Regions from separate parts of the Anaerotruncus massiliensis (ex Togo et al. 2026) genome, predicted to be linked through region 1. Evidence: riboswitches for the same ligand, from Rfam matches in the RefSeq annotation. Region 1 holds a riboswitch; the other holds the start of a gene.
The links. Region 1 has a riboswitch for cyclic di-GMP ahead of RCI06_RS08705 (hypothetical protein). Riboswitches for the same ligand answer to the same signal wherever they lie in the genome.

Region 1 (8,775 bases):
CGCAGCGGCCCCTCAGCTTGCCGAAATGATTTTTTGGCAGAGCCTCCGTATCCCGATGATTCCATGTTTCAAACCCGGCAAGCCCCGCCGCCCCGGAAGGGAGAGGGCGTGTGTGGGGCTGCGCCCGCAGGCGCGTTTCGGAGCGCAACCGAGCGAAGCGAGGCTCTTGGCGCGGAGATGGACCGCCGGTTTTATAACGCATACGGCATGTTGGAGAGGCGCGGCGGGCGGAGAACCCGCCGCAGCGGCCCCTCAGCTTGCCGAAATGATTTTCGACAAGCTGAGGGGTGGTTTTTTGCTGTTTATCCGGTTCCTGCGCTACCTGCGCGGGCATGTCAAATTTTTTGCGCGGTCGGGTTCCTTCGAGCGCCTCATCAACCTCTGCGCCCACCACCGGGTCCCCCTGTGGGACTGCCGGCGGGAGGAGGCGGGATATTCGGGCCGCACCACCGTGGACGGCTACCGGCGGATGCGCCCGCTCGCCCGCAAGGCGGGGGCGGTCACCCGCGTGAAGGAGCGTCACGGGCTGCCCTTCCTGCTGCGCCGCTACCGCCGCAGGATCGGCGTGGCCGCCGGCGCGGCGCTCTTCATCGCCTTCTTCGCCGTCACCCAGCAGTTCGTGTGGGTGGTCGAGGTACAGGGGAACGAGCGGGTGGACAGCCAGGTGCTGCTCCAGGCGCTCGAGGAGCTCGGAGTCAGGCGGGGCGTCCTCAAAAGCGGGCTCGACGCGCGGGAGATCCAGCTCGAGGTCCAGCTCAAGGTGGACGATCTCTCATGGGCGGCGCTCAACATCCGCGGCACCACCGCGACGCTGCTCGTGCGGGAACGCACCGTGCCGCCCCAGAAGATCGACACCAAAGTGCCCGCCAACGTCGTGGCGGCGCGGGACGGCCAGATTGTCAGCATGGCGGTCACGGACGGCCGGGCGGCCGTACAGAAGGGGGACGCCGTCCGGGAGGGGGAGATCCTCGTGAGCGGCGTCTTTGAGGACCGCTGGGGGCTCAACCACCTGCTGCGCGCCAACGCCAAGGTCATCGCGCGCGTCCCCGAGAGCCTCGCCGTCGAGGTGCCGCTCACCCAGTCGCGCGCGGTGCCGTCCGGGCGGGTGGTCAAGCGCCGCTACCTCGAGCTGCCGGGGGTGCGCCTGCCCCTCTTCCTCTATTCGGGGCTGGACGGGGAGTACAAGGTGGAGAAGGTGACCCGGCCGCCCGTCCTGTTCGGTGTGGAGATGCCCTTCCCGGTGACGCGCGAAACCTACATCTTCTACGAGACGGAGGAGGAGCGGATCAGCGCCGAAACGGCGCTGCGCATCGCCGAGCGGCAGCTCGCCGCGAAGGAGCGGGGCGCGTGGGCGTCCGGCGCGGTGGTCAAGCGGGAGGTCTCGGCCAAAACGGAGGGCGGCAGGGTCGTGCTGACGGGGGAATACCTCGTGGAGATGGACATCGCCCGGCAGGTGGAAATCCCGGTGTTCGACCGCACAGGACAGGGGGAAAAGGCTCTGCGCGAGGGAGGCTACTAGGGATTTTGGCGCGTTTCCAAAGAAACTGGGAAAGTTTCACAAAATATTCATAAAGAACTGTGGAAACTGCTTGTTATTTGCGTGAAGATTTGCTATACTAAATCGTGGATGATTTTGGGGATTTCCAATAGAAAAAGGATGGAAAAAAACGAATGATCGAACAACTGGTGAATATCGACCGGATGGAGCACGCGCTGGCGCTGTTCGGGAGCTTCGATGAGAACGTCAGGCTCATCGAGCAGGAATACAGCGTCACGGTGACCTGCCGCGGCACCGAAATCAAGGTGTTCGGCGACGAGGAGGGCGTCTCCCTGGCGGTACGCGCCATCACCGGGCTGCTCTCCCTCATCAACAAGGGGGAGTCGCTCACCGAACAGAACATCCGCTATGTCATGGCGATGGTCAGCGAGGGGCGCGAGGACAAGGTCGCGGCGCTCGCGGACGACGTGGTGTGCATCACCACGACGGGCAAGCCGATCAAGGCCAAGACCCTCGGGCAGAAGCGGTACGTCGAGGCGATCCGCGACAACACGATCACCATCGGCGTCGGCCCCGCCGGCACCGGCAAGACCTACCTCGCCGTGGCCATGGCGGTGCGCGCCTTCCGTGCGCACGAGATCAACCGCATCATCCTGACGCGCCCCGCCGTCGAGGCGGGGGAGAAGCTCGGCTTTCTGCCGGGCGACCTCCAGAACAAGGTCGACCCCTACCTGCGTCCGCTTTACGACGCGCTTTTTGATATGCTCGGCGCCGAGAACTACCAGAAATACGTCGAGCGCCAGAACATCGAGGTCGCCCCGCTCGCCTACATGCGCGGGCGCACCCTCGACGACAGCTTCATCATCCTCGACGAGGCCCAGAACACCACGCCCGAGCAGATGAAGATGTTCCTCACCCGGCTGGGGTTCAATTCCAAAGCCATCATCACCGGGGACGTGACCCAGATCGACCTGCCGGACGCCAGGCGTTCGGGCCTTCTGGAAGCGGTCAAGGTGCTGAAGAACGTGGATGACATCGCCATCCTTCATTTCACCGAGAAAGACGTCGTGCGCCACCGCCTGGTACAGGCGATCATCAAGGCGTACGAGCGGTATTACGAGGAGGGTAAACGCAACAGATGACCGAAAGTATCAAGGTGCTCATCACCAACCGCCAGAAGGACGTGAAGATCCCCAGCGGCATCCGGCTGCTCATCCGCCGCTGTTGCCACGCGGTGCTCGCCGCCGAGCAGTTCGGCGACAGCGCGGAGGTCAGCGTCAGCTTCGTGAACAACGAACAGATCCGCCAGCTCAACAACGAGTTCCGCCAAAAGGACACGGCCACCGACGTGCTCTCCTTCCCGCTCGGGCAGGACGGCGTCTACGACCGCAACCTCGAGACGGGCGCGCTCCAGCTCGGCGATATCGTCATCTCGATCGAAAAGGCCGTCGAACAGGCCCGTATCTACGGCCACTCCCTCCAGCGGGAGATCGGCTTTCTGACCGTGCATTCGATGCTCCACCTGCTCGGCTACGACCACGAGTCGGGCGGGCTCGAGATGGTGCGGATGCGCGAGAAGGAGGAGAGCGTGCTCTCGAGCCTCGGATTGCAGCGGGACGGCAGCTATGTGCTGACCGAAGATGAAATCTAAGCTCGCCGCCCTCGCCCGCAGCTTTCGCTGGGCGGGCTGCGGCGTGCGCCACTGCGTTTTGCACGAGCGCAACTTCCGCATCCACCTGGCCGCCGCGCTCTTCGTGTTCTGGCTGGCCGGGGCGCTGCGCGTGGAGGCCGCGGGCTTCGGGCTGCTGTCCCTCGCGGCCGGCGGCGTGCTCGCCGCCGAGATGCTCAACACCGCCGTCGAGGCGGCCGTCGACCTCGCCAGCCCCGGCAGGCATCCGCTCGCGAAGCTCGCCAAGGACGTTTCTGCCGGCGCGGTGCTCGTCATGGCGCTCGCGAGCGTCGGGGTCGGGTTCGCCGTGCTCTGGCGCCCGGAGGGGCTGCTCGCGCTCTGGCGCGCGCTGCTCGCGCACTGGCAGCCGAAGGTGCTGCTCGTGATCTATCTTGCCCTCGCGGCCTGGTTTGTGTTCGGGTTCGGCGGGGAGAAACAGACGCCGGCGTAGACCGCCGGCGCATTTTTGCGCCGCGCCGTAAAGGGCGGAAAAACTGGACGCGCCCCACAGGGGCGGGGAGGAGAAGCATTTTGACCGAACCGGAATACAGCACCAAATCGGCGTTCGTCGCCATCGTCGGACGCCCCAACGTGGGAAAATCGAGCCTGCTCAACGCCCTGATCGGGGAGAAGGTGGCGATCGTCTCGGACAAGCCCCAGACCACCCGCACCCGCATCACCGGCGTGCTGACGAGGGGGGAGACCCAGTTTGTCTTCATTGACACGCCGGGGCTCCACAAGCCCCGCACGCGGCTGTCGGAATACATGGTGAAGCAGGTCAGCGACAGCGTCGCGGACGTGGACGTCGCCCTGCTCGTCGTCGAGCCGCAGGGGGAGATCGCCCCCGCCGAGCGAGACCTCATCGCCTCCTTCCGGGCGCAGCGGATTCCCGCGGTCCTCGTCGTCAACAAGATCGACACCCTCGCCAACAAGGAGAAGCTGATGCCCCGCATCCTCGCCTTTACAAAGGAGTACGAGTTTTCCGCCGTCGTGCCGATCTCCGCGCTCACCCGCGACGGGGTGGACGCGGTGCTCGGGGAGCTCGAGGCGTTTGCCGCGCCCTCCCCCTTCTTCTTCGACGCGGACACGCTGACCGACCAGCCCGAACGGGTGATCGTGGCCGAGATCGTGCGGGAAAAGCTCCTGCGCAACCTGCGCGACGAGATCCCGCACGGCACCGCCGTGTCGGTGGAATCGATGAAGGAGCGGGAGGGACAGGACCTCGTCGACATCGAGGCGCAGATCTACTGCGAGCGGGAGAGCCACAAGGGGATGATCATCGGTAAGGGCGGCGAGATGCTCAAGCGGATCGCCACCCAGGCGCGGCAGGACATCGAACGGTTCCTCGGCTGCCGGGTCAACCTCAAATGCTGGGTCAAGGTGCGCGAGGACTGGCGCAACCGGGAGAACGTCATCCGGTCGCTCGGCTACAACTGAGCCGCGCGTCGGTTTGAAAAACGAACAGGAGGCCCCGCGGGGACGGACAACCGTCCCCGCGGGGCCTCTTTCGCCGCCGTGTAAAATCTGCGTAAAATTTGCGGCGGAACCCTTGTGCTCCCCGGCGCGATCTTTTATAATGGGTTGCAAATCGCGGTGAAAAGGGGGGGACGTTCCGCATGGAAGCAGCTGCGCCGTCCGGAGCATCCGCCCGGATACCGGGACTAAAGAGGCATGACCCGCGTCCGGCGCCGGACGCGCGCCATGCCTTTGGAATGTTTCATCCCCGCCCTGCCGGCGGATTCGGGAAGGAAGTAAAGAGAGAAGGAGCGTGCCGCGCGTGAAGGTGGCGGATATCCTGGGGCTTCTGGGAGGCCTGGCGCTGTTTTTATACGGGATGCAGATGATGAGCTCGGGGCTCGAGGCGGCGGCGGGCAACCGCATGAAGCGGATTTTGGAGCGGTTGACGAGCAACCGCCTGCTGGGGGTCGCGGTCGGCGCGGGCATCACGGCGGTGATCCAGTCCTCCTCCGCGACCACCGTCATGGTCGTGGGCTTTGTCAATTCGGGCATGATGACCCTGCGGCAGGCCGTATGGATCATCATGGGGGCGAACGTCGGCACCACCATCACCGGCCAGCTCATCGCGCTCGACGTGGGCGCGCTGGCCCCGCTCTTCGCCTTCTGCGGCGTGACGCTGGTCGTGTTCATGAAGCGGGCGGTCTTTCACCACTACGGGCAGATCGTCGCGGGGCTGGGCATCCTCTTCATCGGGATGGAGATGATGAGCTCCTCCATGATGCCGCTGCGGGATTCGGAGGCGTTCGTCAGCCTCATGACCCGCTTTGGCAACCCGCTGCTGGGGATCCTGGCCGGGGCGCTTTTCACCGCCGTCATCCAATCCTCCTCAGCGTCGGTGGGGATCCTCCAGGCGCTGGCGGACAGCGGGCTCATCGGCCTGCCGAGCGCGGTTTACGTCCTCTTCGGCCAGAACATCGGCACCTGCATCACCGCGGTGCTGGCCTCGATCGGCACCGGGCGCAACGCGAAGCGCACCACCGTCATCCACCTGCTCTTCAACCTGATCGGGACGGGCATCTTCACCGTGGTCTGCATGACGTTCCCGCTCACGCAGTTTATCGAGGCGCTGACCCCCGGCAGCCCGGCGGCCCAGATCGCCAACATGCACACCCTCTTCAACGTTGCCACCACCCTGCTCCTGCTCCCGCTGGGCACCTGGCTCGCGAAGCTCGCGGTGCGCATCCTGCCCGAGCACGTCTCGGAGGACGCCGCGCTGCAAAAGCTGCTCTACATCAAGCCGGTGGAGGCGTCGCCGGAATACCAGATGGGCAACTCCGCCATTGCGATCAACGGCGTCTGGCGGGAGCTCGGACGGATGGCCGACATGGCCCGCGGCAACGTGGAGCAGAGCTTCCTCGCCGTGCTGGACGGCGATTCCCGCCGGTTGGCGGAGGTCGAACGCACCGAGGAATACATCGACTACCTCAATAAGGAAATATCAAAGTACATCTCGCGCATCATCGTTTACGAGGCAAACGAGCGGGACTCGATGACGATCAGCGCCTTTTTCAAGATCAGCGGCAACCTCGAGCGGATCGGCGACCACGCCGTCAACATCTGCGAGTACACGAAGCTGCTGGAGGAAAAGCGGATTTCCTTTTCCGAGCAGGCGCGGGGCGAGATCGCACAGATGAGAGAGGTGAGCCTGCGCGCCATCGGCCTGCTTCGAGAGCTGGACGGCGTTTCCGTCGAACGCCTGTCCGAAATTTCCGCCTTTGAGCAGAAGATGGACGACATGACCCTCGCGTTCCGGCAGAACCAGATTCGGCGGATGCACGAGGGGGTCTGCTCGGACGAGGCGTGCATCCTCTATTCCGAGATGCTGACCGATTTCGAGCGGATCGGCGACCACATCCTCAACATTGGGCAGGAGCTCGCCTCGGCCGGTTTTCCGCGCTGAGAGGCGTTCCATCCGTCCGGCTTTCCGCGTATGCGCGCGGAAAGCCGGTTTTTTATGTTTTAAACCACAAAAAAGGAGGCAATTTGCAAGTATTTCCACCAAATTTCAAAAAAATAACTGTACAAAGGTCATACTATATGTTATAGTATGGGTAACAAAAAATGAATATTTGGCAAAACTATTGAAAGATAGTGATGCAAAGCCATGGGTCTAAACCGTAGGGTATGACAGCCGGTTGCCGCACAGCCTCCCTAGGGGGGCTTTCTGTACGACTGCCGTCGAGGCGGTCGTATTCTTTTATAGGGAGAAAAAAACGGTCACACCGTCTCCCCCGGCCGCGGCCCAAAGAAATTCCGGACAGATCCGATTCGGACAAAGATATTTTTCTAGGAGGGCATATCATGAAAAAGAACTGGATTCGCTTGCTGACGATGTTGCTTGCGGCCATGCTCATCCTCACGATGAGCGGCGTTGTCAGCCTTGCGAACGACGACCAGCCCGTCACCGGTGACGGCGTATCGGATGTATCCGATACGATCAGTCCTGTGAAGACGGAAGAAGAGCCGTCCGTGGACGAGAGCTCCACAGGCGCGAGCTCCGAGGATGAAGGCTCCAAGGGCCCAAGTTCCGAGGATGTAAGCTCCGAGGGTTCGAGCTCCGAGGACGCAAGTTCCAAGGACACGAGCTCCGAGGATGAAAGCTCCAAGGACTCAAGCTCCGGGGAATGCACCTGCGGCGCCGCCGAGGGCGAGGTACATAAGGAGGGCTGCCCGTTCTACACGGAGCCCGAGGAGAAGCCCTCGGAGGCGGTCCAGGCGGTCATCGACATGATCGAGGCGCTCCCGGATACCGACACAGTCGCCAACTATGAGCCGGCGGTCGATCTTCCCGAGGACGACGAGGGATACAACGACGCCTATAATGAGGCGTATTCGGCGTACCTGGAGGAAGCCAAGGAGAATTACGCCGCCGCACAGGAGGCGTACAACGCGCTGACCGACGAGGAAAAAGCGGAGATCCCGGAGGAACTGACCGGAAAACTGGCTGACTTTGCCGGTTTTATTGCCATGCTCGGACAGATGAACACGCTTGATTTGGATAACGCCAGCGGCGGGCCGGAATACTATGAGGAATTTGGTACAAAGAAGGCTCCCTTCTTCTTTGCGAACGGGACGCCGATCACCATCACGGAGACCGGCGCTGACGGAATGGGCGCGAAGATTACTTGGGACGGCGGCGAAAAGGATGTCCCGGCAAATACCAACGTGTTCGGTGGATACCACAATAGCGATACCTCGTGCACGACCAGTATCATAATGATCGGCGGACGGCTCAACTCCCTGTTTGGAGGAGGCTTGCATAAGAGTCACGTCACCAAAGCGACGATTACGATCTCAGGCGGGGCGGTCCCCGGACAGGTCGCGGGCGGCGGCGCATCCTCAATGACAAATGGCTGCAGCGACGACTGTTCCTATACAAACGCATGGTATAGCGGTGATGCCAAGGACTCCCCTTGCCGGGTCGATGAAGCGGTGGTTACCATTGAAGGTGGTAACGATTATTTGCTCGTATTCGGCGGCGGCGAAGGGATCAGCAGTACCGGTACGGCGACGCTGAACATCTCTGGCGGCGATATGTCGGGAGCCTATGTCACCGCGGGCGGTTCCAACGGCTATACCGGAAGCGGGACCGTGAACGTTTCGGGCAGCGCCAATATCAAGGTTTTACAGGGCGTCAACCGCGGCGGCATGGACGCCATCAAGCTGAACGTGACCGGCGGAACGGTTAAAAATATGTATGCCGGCGGCGAATCGGGCGATGCCAGCGTAACGGGAACATTCGCTCAGTCGGATGTCACGGTTTCCGGCGGCACGGTGGAAACGCTCAGGGCCGGCACGAACGGCGGGGCCGAGATCACCGGCATGAACGGGATTACGGCGAAGATTACGCCGAGCGCCGTGAAGGACAATCAGCTCACTGGCGAACTGGTCGCGCAGATTGGCAACGTCGGCTATCCGAGCCTTGCCGCGGCGATCACAGCCGCCAAGAACGGCGACGTGATCAAGCTTCTGGAGAACGTCGCGGAGGACTCCGTTACTGTGGATAAGGCGGTCACCATCGACGGCAACGGCAAGGAATTTACCGGTACAATGGTGGTCAGCGCCGGCGGCGTAACCATCAAAAATACCG
Region 2 (8,775 bases), on a different contig from region 1:
GCGGTTCCCGCCGCGTCCTTCAGCTCGTCAAAGGAATAGAACACCTTGTTCCCAGCGACCTCCCCCAACGACGCGCCGTCCAAAACCAGGACGCCGCCGGGATAGCGGAGCTCCAGGATCACCCCGTGCTCCTTCAGCAGACGGATGATCCCCGCCGGCACGGTCTGTTCCGACCGCGCGTTGGCCCGCACCGTCTGCCCCTCGGGCGCGGACCGGATCAGCCGCTCGACGGACGGCCAGATGGATTCCGCCGAGCCGGAGCCGGAGCCGGACGAATGATGCCCGGAGCCGCCGGACGGGCGGGACTCCTCCGATTCGGTGTAGGCCAGCACATAGAGGGAAAAGCGGTCGGTCAGGACGGTGACGGTTTTCGGGTCGTTGTCCGTATCCGGAAGCCGCGTGTAGGAAAGGCTTCCGTCCGGCTGCTCATGCGCGCGGATGACCGTGAACGCACGCTCATAGCCCGCCTGCGGGAGCAGGTCCTCCGGAAGCTCGATAACGAGCGGGATCGGCGCGGTGGTTTCCGGGACGGCCTGCGGGGCCGCGTTGCCGACCTTTTTGAAGAGCTGGATGTCGAGGCTCGCGCCGATCGTCTCCCCCTGGAGGCTGCCCGCGAGTTCCGCCTCCACGCCGGGGGCCAGCGCGGTCTTTTCCACCTTGGGGTAAATCTTCACCGTCGTGCCGTTCTGGACCTGCTCCTGCTCCCTATCGGTCAGGACACTCGAGGCGATGTGGGAAGCCTGCTCCTGCGGCAGCTCCGTCTTCGGCGCGCCGTCGGCGATCTCCGAGTCGATGATCACATCCCCCGAGGCGAGGTTCCCGATCGTCCAGGCGGCCAGGTTTCCCTCCCGGGAAAAGCCGAGGTCGAATCCGCTGCCGGCAAACCACCCCGCGGGAACCGTTTCATTGTCGTCCGCCTCATAGGAGACGGCGACGGCCCCCTCGTTCCAGCCGCTTCCGAGAAGTTCGAGGGAGACCGCGTCGTCGTCGGCTCCCGTCTTTGTGAAAAAGCCCTTCAGGTCGAGCCGGTCGGTCAAGCGGATCGTATCGAAATGCGCCACGCCGACGATCTGGCTGTTTCCTTCATACAGGGTCAGCGACGCGCTTCCGGTCCCCGACGGGACAGGTATGTCTTCCTGCAGGTTTCCGCCGAGGATCATTTCAACCTCGCTGTCCGAAACGGTGATGTCGCAGCGGTCCGTCACCGAGGCGTCGCCGCCCGTGCTGTCGGTCCCGCCGATCACGGTGCAGAAATATTCATTCTCCGGGTAATCCGTGAGATTATGGTCTCCCTTCACGCGGTCCAGGGTCAGCTCGACGGAACCGACGGCCGCGGCCGCTCCGTCGCCCGCATCGCCCCCGCCATAGATGCCGCCCGGAATCAGGCAGTCCTCCAGGAGCATGGTCACGCTCCCCACCGACGCGTCGGAATCCGCCCCCGAGGCCGTTCCGCCGCCGTAAAACACCCCCGCGACAATACGGCCAAATATATCCTTACTAACCGGGGCCTGCGAGCCCGAAACGGTCAGCTCCACCCGGCCGATCGAGGCATTGCCCCCGCGGCCGGCTTCGCCGCCGCCAAGTACATAACCATAAAGATTGGGGCAGTCCTTGATCAGCGTCCGGGCCGTCCCCGATACGGAGGCGTCCCCCTCTCTGGCCTGCCCGCATTCGTAGTTCATCATCTCGGAGGTCCCGACCGTGCAGTCGATGCTTTCCGCCGTCGCGGAGGCGAATGCTCCGTCGGCGTAACCGCCGCTGTAGACCTCCCGCACGTCAAGGCCGGTGAGGTGCATGCTGATGGGGCCGTTCACGTCGGCCACCGCCGCCCCGCCCGACGTCGCGGTCGCGTAGCCGCCTCCGCGAACGAAGTGGGTCGCGCCCCCCTCCAGGACCTTCAGGGAGACGGCGCCGACCGAGGCGTCCGCACGGTTCCTGCTGTTGGAATAGGCGTAGCCGCCTCCATAGACGCTATGGCCGTCTTTCGTGAAGCCCTCCTCCGGTAGGGGGCCGCGGGCCCGGTTCTCGGTGCGCGCCGTCCCCAGGACACGGGCGCTGGCGTCGCCGTTTTTGGCCTCCGCGTAGCCGCCGCCGTATGTCTTCACGATGATGTTCCCGGAGGTATCGATATTTGCGTCGCCGCTCACGTCGGCGGAATGGCTGCCGTCCGAATAACCGCCGCCATAGACGGCGCTCACCGGAACGCCGTCCAGCGTGACGCTGGTGTCCCCGTCGACGTCGCGGTTCTTGCCGCCCCCGAAGACGGTTTTGCCTCCGGGAGAGGGAAGCTCCAGCTTCCCGTCCGTCCCGTAGAAGATGTAGCACACGCCGTCCTCCTTGCGGATGGTGATGGCGGCCCCGTTGGCGTAGACGCGGTTCCCGTCAATTTCCGGGACGGGACCGGCCTCCTCGGAAAGCGCGGCGACCGCGGCTTCCTCCTCCACGGGCTCCAGTCCGTCCTCATCCCCCGGCTGTTCCTCTTCGGGGAGCTCGTCCCCGGGAGTTTCCTCCGGCGGGTCCGTCCGCCCGCTTTCGTCCGGGACTTCCGGGTCCGTCACCGAGTCGGCGGGCCCGCCGTCTCCCGGCGTCTCTTCCCCGCCGTCCCCGGAATCCGCATCTCCCGGGAGTTCGGCGGGCGGGTCCTCTTCATCCGTTTCCGGTTCGCCGGGTTCTTCCGCGCCGCCCGTCTCCGGGACTTCCGTGGTAGGGGGCTCCGGGTCGGGGACCGGGTCCGCCTCCACGGTTTCACGCGGCTCTTCCCCGGGCTGCCCGTCCGCGGCGAACAGGGGGAGGCTGCCTCCCCACAGCAGAACGACTGCCGTAAGAAGCGCCAGAATCCCTTTCATCTTGGTTTTCATACAAACTACCCTCTCTAATAAAATACTGCAAAAAAAATACGCACCTCATTTTTCAATGATAAAATGCGCAGTCATACATAAGCAACGCCCCCGGGCTCCGGGAGCAGATGTGCTGCAACTGGCTGTCATCGCTTACGCATTAGACCCTATAGCTTTGCGTCCCCGCCTTTAGGCAGGTTTGCCCAATATGGAATTGTCACAAATCTTCTTGATATTTTAAACTGACAAATTCTGTGTTACTTATAAATATATACCTTATTTTGCGGAATGTCAACGCGGTTTTTTATGAAAGATCTCCCAAATCGTCCGCCGGGCCCCAATTGGGAAAATTTCCGCCGCGGCTTCCCTTCCCGCCCGGAATCTGTCATAATGGGATTATCTTTCCGTGCTCCCGCCCCGCCCGCAGGGAGGGGCGGGAGCACGCAAAAAAGGAGGGCCGGGATGCTGGTCAAAGCCGAACGGTATTTTCTCTGCTTCCTGTCATATTCCGTCCTCGGATGGCTGTACGAGGTATTTCTCGAGGTCGTCGTATACCGGTGGGGCTTCTCCAACCGGGGCGTCCTCTTCGGGCCCTACTGCCCGATCTACGGGGTGGGCGCCCTGGTGCTGGTCCTCTCCCTGCGAAGGCTGCGGGACCGCGACATCCGCATCGGGAAGCTTCCGGTCACGCCCCTGCTCGTCTTCGCGTCGGCCGGGGCCATCGCGACGGTGATCGAGCTCATCGGCAGCTACGTCATGGAATTCACGACGGGCGGCTGGATGTGGGACTACCGCGCGTACCCGCTGAATTTTCAGGGGCGGATCGCGCTCAATCCGAGCGTCCGGTTTGGGCTCGGCGGCCTCGTTATCCTCCACCTTCTCCAGCCGTTGCTGGAGCGAGCGGCGCGCAGGCTGCCCGGCAGAGCCCTCGCCCTCCTGAGCGGTTCCCTCGCGGGGCTGATGCTTTTGGACGCCGCCGTGACCTTCTTTTGAGGCGGATTCCGGAAGGCGCAGTGAGGGACGCGGCCGGCGCAAACAAAAAAGAGCCATATGAAACGTACCGGATGCGAACCGTACGCTCTCCCGAATGTATCAATATGGTCGTTTCGGTCTTTGATGTTTCGCAGACCGACGGCAAAGAACTCTCCTGGGCGCCTTTGTCTGAGGAACAGCCGCTTGACGCCGGACCGTGCGGTGATGGAATTCTGGCAGCTGATCACCTGCTCCGCCTCCGCCGCCAGGCAGGGAGCCGCCATAGTAAGCGCCGGGTCCGGCGGATCAGCATTTATTTCATGGGTGCACCTCTATCGTATCGGTAATTTCCGGCGAGATATTTTCACCATCTCCAGATGGGGACTGCTTGCAGTAATCGGTCAGGATCATTTCCGCAAGGCGTGCCTCACGGGCCATCAGGGCGCCGAACTTTCCGGAAAATCCCTCCCAGTCCCGGTGTGTCAGGCAGTCCGCGGCCTGCCCGATGGTCTGAGCATATTCGCTTTGCAGGCTGTGATTCCGCAGCCGGTGGACAGTAAAGGGGTATCCCCAGGCCAGAAATTCCTGGAGCGCCCCATAGCACTCCCGCACCATGGCCAACGGGCACCGCTCCGCAATAAAATTCAGAACAATATCAAAGCAGCGGTGGCAGCGGTCCCTTTCACACATCTCATTGAACTGCGCCGTCAAGCTGTCGCTGTCCGCTTCCGGCATCGTCCGCAGCATATGCAGCGAGACCGGTCCGGCCGTCAAGGATAAAAACTGCAGGCTCTCCCAGTAATACCGCAGTCCCTCTTTGATCTCCGGGCGGGAAAATTCAATATCCTCCGCCTCCATACACACCAGCGTCCCTTTGCCATGGAAGGAGCGGGTCACGCCAAGGCTGCTTAAAATACTGAGCGTACGGCGCAGGGTGCGTACAGAGACGTCCAACTCCTCCGCCATCTTCGGCAGCGGCGGCAGGTAGCTCCCAATGGGATAGACTCCCGCCGGAATTTTCCGGATGATCCGGGCCGCCAGCGTATAGCAGAGCTGGCGCCGCTGCCGGTAGATCGTCCAGTGGAACGGGACCTGCTCCTCCGCCGGGTAACGCCCCCGGGCCTCGTGGCAGATGCCGATAATCTGGCGGATCGTGCCGCCGGCGTCATACAAAACCTTATCTGACCGGCCGGCCTCATTATCCCGGTCGTTTTGAAACATTGCGGACGCAACAGCATCATAGGCGTCTGAAACGGAGAGGCATGAGAAGCGGAGATAGCGGTCCACCTCCCAGAATAGATTCAGGATGAGAGAGTTGTTCAAAACGGACAGGAGCAGAGCGCAGAGCCGAATGGCGGGTGAAATAATCTGATCCTTCCGCCCCGCCTCCCAGTTCTCCCGCAGGCGAGTCCGGCAGCTGTCGTCCATCTCCCGCAGCGCGTGAGTCAGAAGCGGCTCCAGCAGATAGGGCGCGGAGCGGCGCAGATCCTGGATCCCGTCACACCGCTGTGCGTAGTAGCGCGCCACAGCCTCCTCACGCGCGGCTCGGTCCGCCTGGTAGGTGACCCAACTGCCCTGTTTTGCCTCCATACGGATATAGCCATCCTCCGCCAGTATTAAAAGAGCGGCCCGAATGGTCTCCGGGGCCAAGTGAAAGGCGTCGGAGAGCTCCAGGATTGAGGGCAGCTTTTCACCATCAGAAAGCAGACCCGTCATAATGCGGGTGCTCAAATAATCATAGACCGATCCGCAGATCAACTTGTCGCTCACTTGCAAATGAAAAAACCTCCAAGTCAGATTCAACCATTCTATTATAACACGTTTTTCATTTTTCCGCCCCCGCATCTGTTTCCCGGCCGAACATAAACCGGTTCATCTGTGCATAGAGCGCCTTGATGTCAAACGGCTTGGAGATGTGGGCGTCCATCCCGGCCTCCCGGCTCTTATCCGCGTCCTCGGCAAAGGCGTTGGCCGTCATGGCGAAGATGGGGACGCTGCGCGCATCGGGGCGCTGAAGCGCCCGGATGCGGCGGGTGGCTTCGTAGCCGTCCATATGGGGCATTTGGATGTCCATCAGGATGAGGTCGTATTGCCCTGGGCCGGAGGTCTTGAACCGTTCCACCGCCTCCACGCCGTCCATGGCGGTATCCACAGAGGCTCCCGTCATCCCGATCAGCTCCGTCGCAATCTCCAGGTTGATCTCATTGTCCTCCACCAGAAGGATGTGCTTTCCATGGAAATCGCAGTCTGCATAACCGCCGCCCGGGCTGGGCTGCTCGCGGTCCTGGCTGAGGCCGGCCAGCGCATCGGCCAGGCTGCTCTCGAAAATCGGCTTGGTGACGATGCCCGCAGCGCCCAGCCCCTCCGCCGCCTGGGCGATGTCCGAGGCGTCGTTGGCGGTAATTATGACGATAGCGGTCTCGCCGCCCACGGCGGCGCGGATGCGGCGGGCCGTCTCCAGCCCGTCCATACCCGGCATCCTCCAGTCCAAAAAGCAGACGTCGAAGTCCTCGCCCCGGCTGTGGGCCTGCTCCACGCGGGCGACGGCCTGGAGTCCGCCGCTCACCGACTCCGAGCGCACCCCCATCTTGCCGAGCACCAGCGTGATGTGCTCACGGGCGTCCGGGTCGTCATCCACAACCAGGGCGCGGAGGTCCTCGTACCGGATCGGTTCCCTGCGTTCCTTCACCCGGCCGAAGGGCAGCTCCACGGTGAAGGCGCTGCCCTCGCCCGGGGTGCTGTCCACCCGGACGCTGCCGCCCATCAGCTCGGAGAATCGCTTGACGATGGCCAGCCCCAGGCCGGTGCCTCCGTACTTGTGGGTCACGTCGGCGTTTTCCTGTTCAAAGGACTGGAAGATCTTATCAAAGTTCTCCGCCGCAATGCCGCAGCCCGTGTCCTGCACCACGAACCGCAGCCAGAGGGTGTCCTTATCCCCCAGCCCGTCCAGCCGGGAGACCCGCAGGCGGATGAAGCCGCCGGCCGGAGTAAATTTCAGCGCGTTGGAAAGCAGGTTGGCGAGAATCTGATTGAGGCGCAGGGAGTCCCCCACCAGGGCCTCGTCCACGTCGCCGAGCAGGGTGGTCTCGCAGTGGATGCCCCTGTCTCTGGCCTGGGTGTAGTAGAGGTTGCCCAGGCTCTCCAGGAAGGAGCGGAAGTCGAACCGTGCCTTGCGCAGCTCCACCTTGCCGCTCTCGATCTTGGACATATCCAGCACGTCGTTGATCAGGGCCAGCAGGTGGTTGGAGGAGAGGGTGACCTTCTTCAGGCAATCGGCCACCTTGGCGTCGTTGCCGATGTTCTGCGCGGCGATGGCGCTCATGCCGATGATGCCGTTCATGGGCGTGCGGATCTCATGGCTCATGCGGCTTAAAAATTCGCTCTTCGCCAGGTTTGCTGCCTCCGCCCGCCTGCGCGCAGCCTCCGCCTCCGTGTTCGCGCGCAGCAGGGCCCGCTCGCTTCTGCGCATGGTTGCGTAGTAATAGAAGAAGACCGCCGACAAAATGGCGAGGATAATCACCAGCACGATGACCGCGTTCCGGTTGAGTCGGAAGGTCAGGTTGCGCACCGTGGTGTCCACCAGCTCATAGGGCGCGATCGTGAGTATAAACCAGTCCGTCTCCGGTACGGGGGCGTAGTGCAGATACCAGTCCCCGCCGTCCAGAGAGAGGGCGGCGATCCCCGCACCGCCGAAGCGGAAATCCGCCTGAAGCTGCTCCAGGGAGTACCCGCCGTCAAAGGCCGCGTACTGCTCCAGGGTGGAGAAGATGTTGGTGCCCTTGGGCACGTCGGCGCTGTACCAGCTGTTGTTAATGATGTAGTTCCCGTTGGGCGCCACGATGCTGGAGTAGGTCCGGGTGTCCTCCTTCTCCAGGGACAGCTGTTGGTTCAATGCCACGGTATCCAGCCCCGCCAGCACCGCGATGAACGTCCGGTCTCCGTAGGCCTGGGGCCGGATGGTGGCGCCCAGCAGTAGTATATCGTCCCCCAGAATTGTCTCGTTGTAGGAGACGAACGTCTCCTCCCCCTCCAGCAGTCTGCCAAGGGAGCTGATCTTGGAGGCCGCCGGAAAGGCGCCCTCCACGCTGTGGTACTCCCCGTGGTCGTCCAAAAAGGCCAAAAAGGTGAAATTGTTGTACTCCTGCACCTGTCTGAGGAAGCCCGACAGCGCCTGCTGATCCTCCAGGTCCTCGTCGGAGAGTGCATTCACCGCGGTGCGCAGCTGGGCGAACTGGGCGCGCAGGCTGGTCTGGAAGTGGCCGACGGTCTGGGAGGTCAGCTCCCGCAGATAGAGCGTACTCATTTCCATGGCGGCCTGCCGGGAGACCGTGTTGGAGAAATGGATCATGCCCAAAAAGCATATGGTACAGGCGAGGATGATCGAGACGAGAAACAGGGCCGTAAAACTGGGCCTTTTCCTCCGCTCATGCGGCTGCAGGTCCTCCATGGTCATCCTTCCCTCCCCACAACGGTGATGCGGCCCTCCAGCCTGGCGGAGATGGGCTCGTCCCGGTGGTTGTAGAAATAGGCCCGCGCCGCATCGGCATAGGTCGCGCCCGTGTCGTCCAGCAGCGTGACGTCTTCTGCGGCAGGCGTGTCGGCGCTGAAGAGGTTCAGCATCGTGTAGCCGTCCCCGTTGTTGTCCAAATATCCGCTAGAGCCCGCCATATAGTTGTTTATGGCCAGCCGATAGCGCCCGTCCGGGTCCAGGGGCGTCCCGTCCGGCAGGGTCGCGGACAGCAGCTCGGCGGGCGTACCGCCGTCCTGCGGCGTATAGGCGTAACGCAGCCCCGACACCTGGAGGAAGCGGCCGCCGGGCACCTCGTCCCGCGCGGTCATGGAGATGCCGTTTTTCAGCATCTCCAGGATAACGCTGCCCCGGGCCTCCACCAGGACGATGGTGTTGGCGTAGGGGCAGACCGCGGCCAGGTCCGCGCCCAGCACGTCGCCCTGATAGAGGCTGGCG

Region 2: it holds a riboswitch for cyclic di-GMP, as region 1 does, so the genes downstream of both, RCI06_RS00915 (hypothetical protein) here and RCI06_RS08705 (hypothetical protein) in region 1, are expected to answer to the same signal.

Annotation. Positions count from the first base shown of each region.
Region 1 is NZ_JAPJQF010000024.1:1,594-10,368, forward strand. Features, by position in the region: gene RCI06_RS08675 (sporulation protein YqfD) at 296-1,519, shown strand; gene RCI06_RS08680 (PhoH family protein) at 1,672-2,640, shown strand; gene ybeY (rRNA maturation RNase YbeY) at 2,637-3,149, shown strand; gene RCI06_RS08690 (diacylglycerol kinase family protein) at 3,139-3,618, shown strand; gene era (GTPase Era) at 3,699-4,604, shown strand; gene RCI06_RS08700 (Na/Pi cotransporter family protein) at 4,945-6,585, shown strand; cyclic di-GMP riboswitch class I at 6,747-6,828, shown strand; gene RCI06_RS08705 (hypothetical protein) at 6,987-8,775, shown strand, end outside.
Region 2 is NZ_JAPJQF010000001.1:199,700-208,474, forward strand. Features, by position in the region: gene RCI06_RS00915 (hypothetical protein) at 1-2,858, opposite strand, end outside; cyclic di-GMP riboswitch class I at 2,969-3,051, opposite strand; gene RCI06_RS00920 (putative ABC transporter permease) at 3,300-3,830, shown strand; gene RCI06_RS00925 (GntR family transcriptional regulator) at 4,128-5,579, opposite strand; gene RCI06_RS00930 (response regulator) at 5,635-8,256, opposite strand; gene RCI06_RS00935 (5'-nucleotidase C-terminal domain-containing protein) at 8,259-8,775, opposite strand, start outside.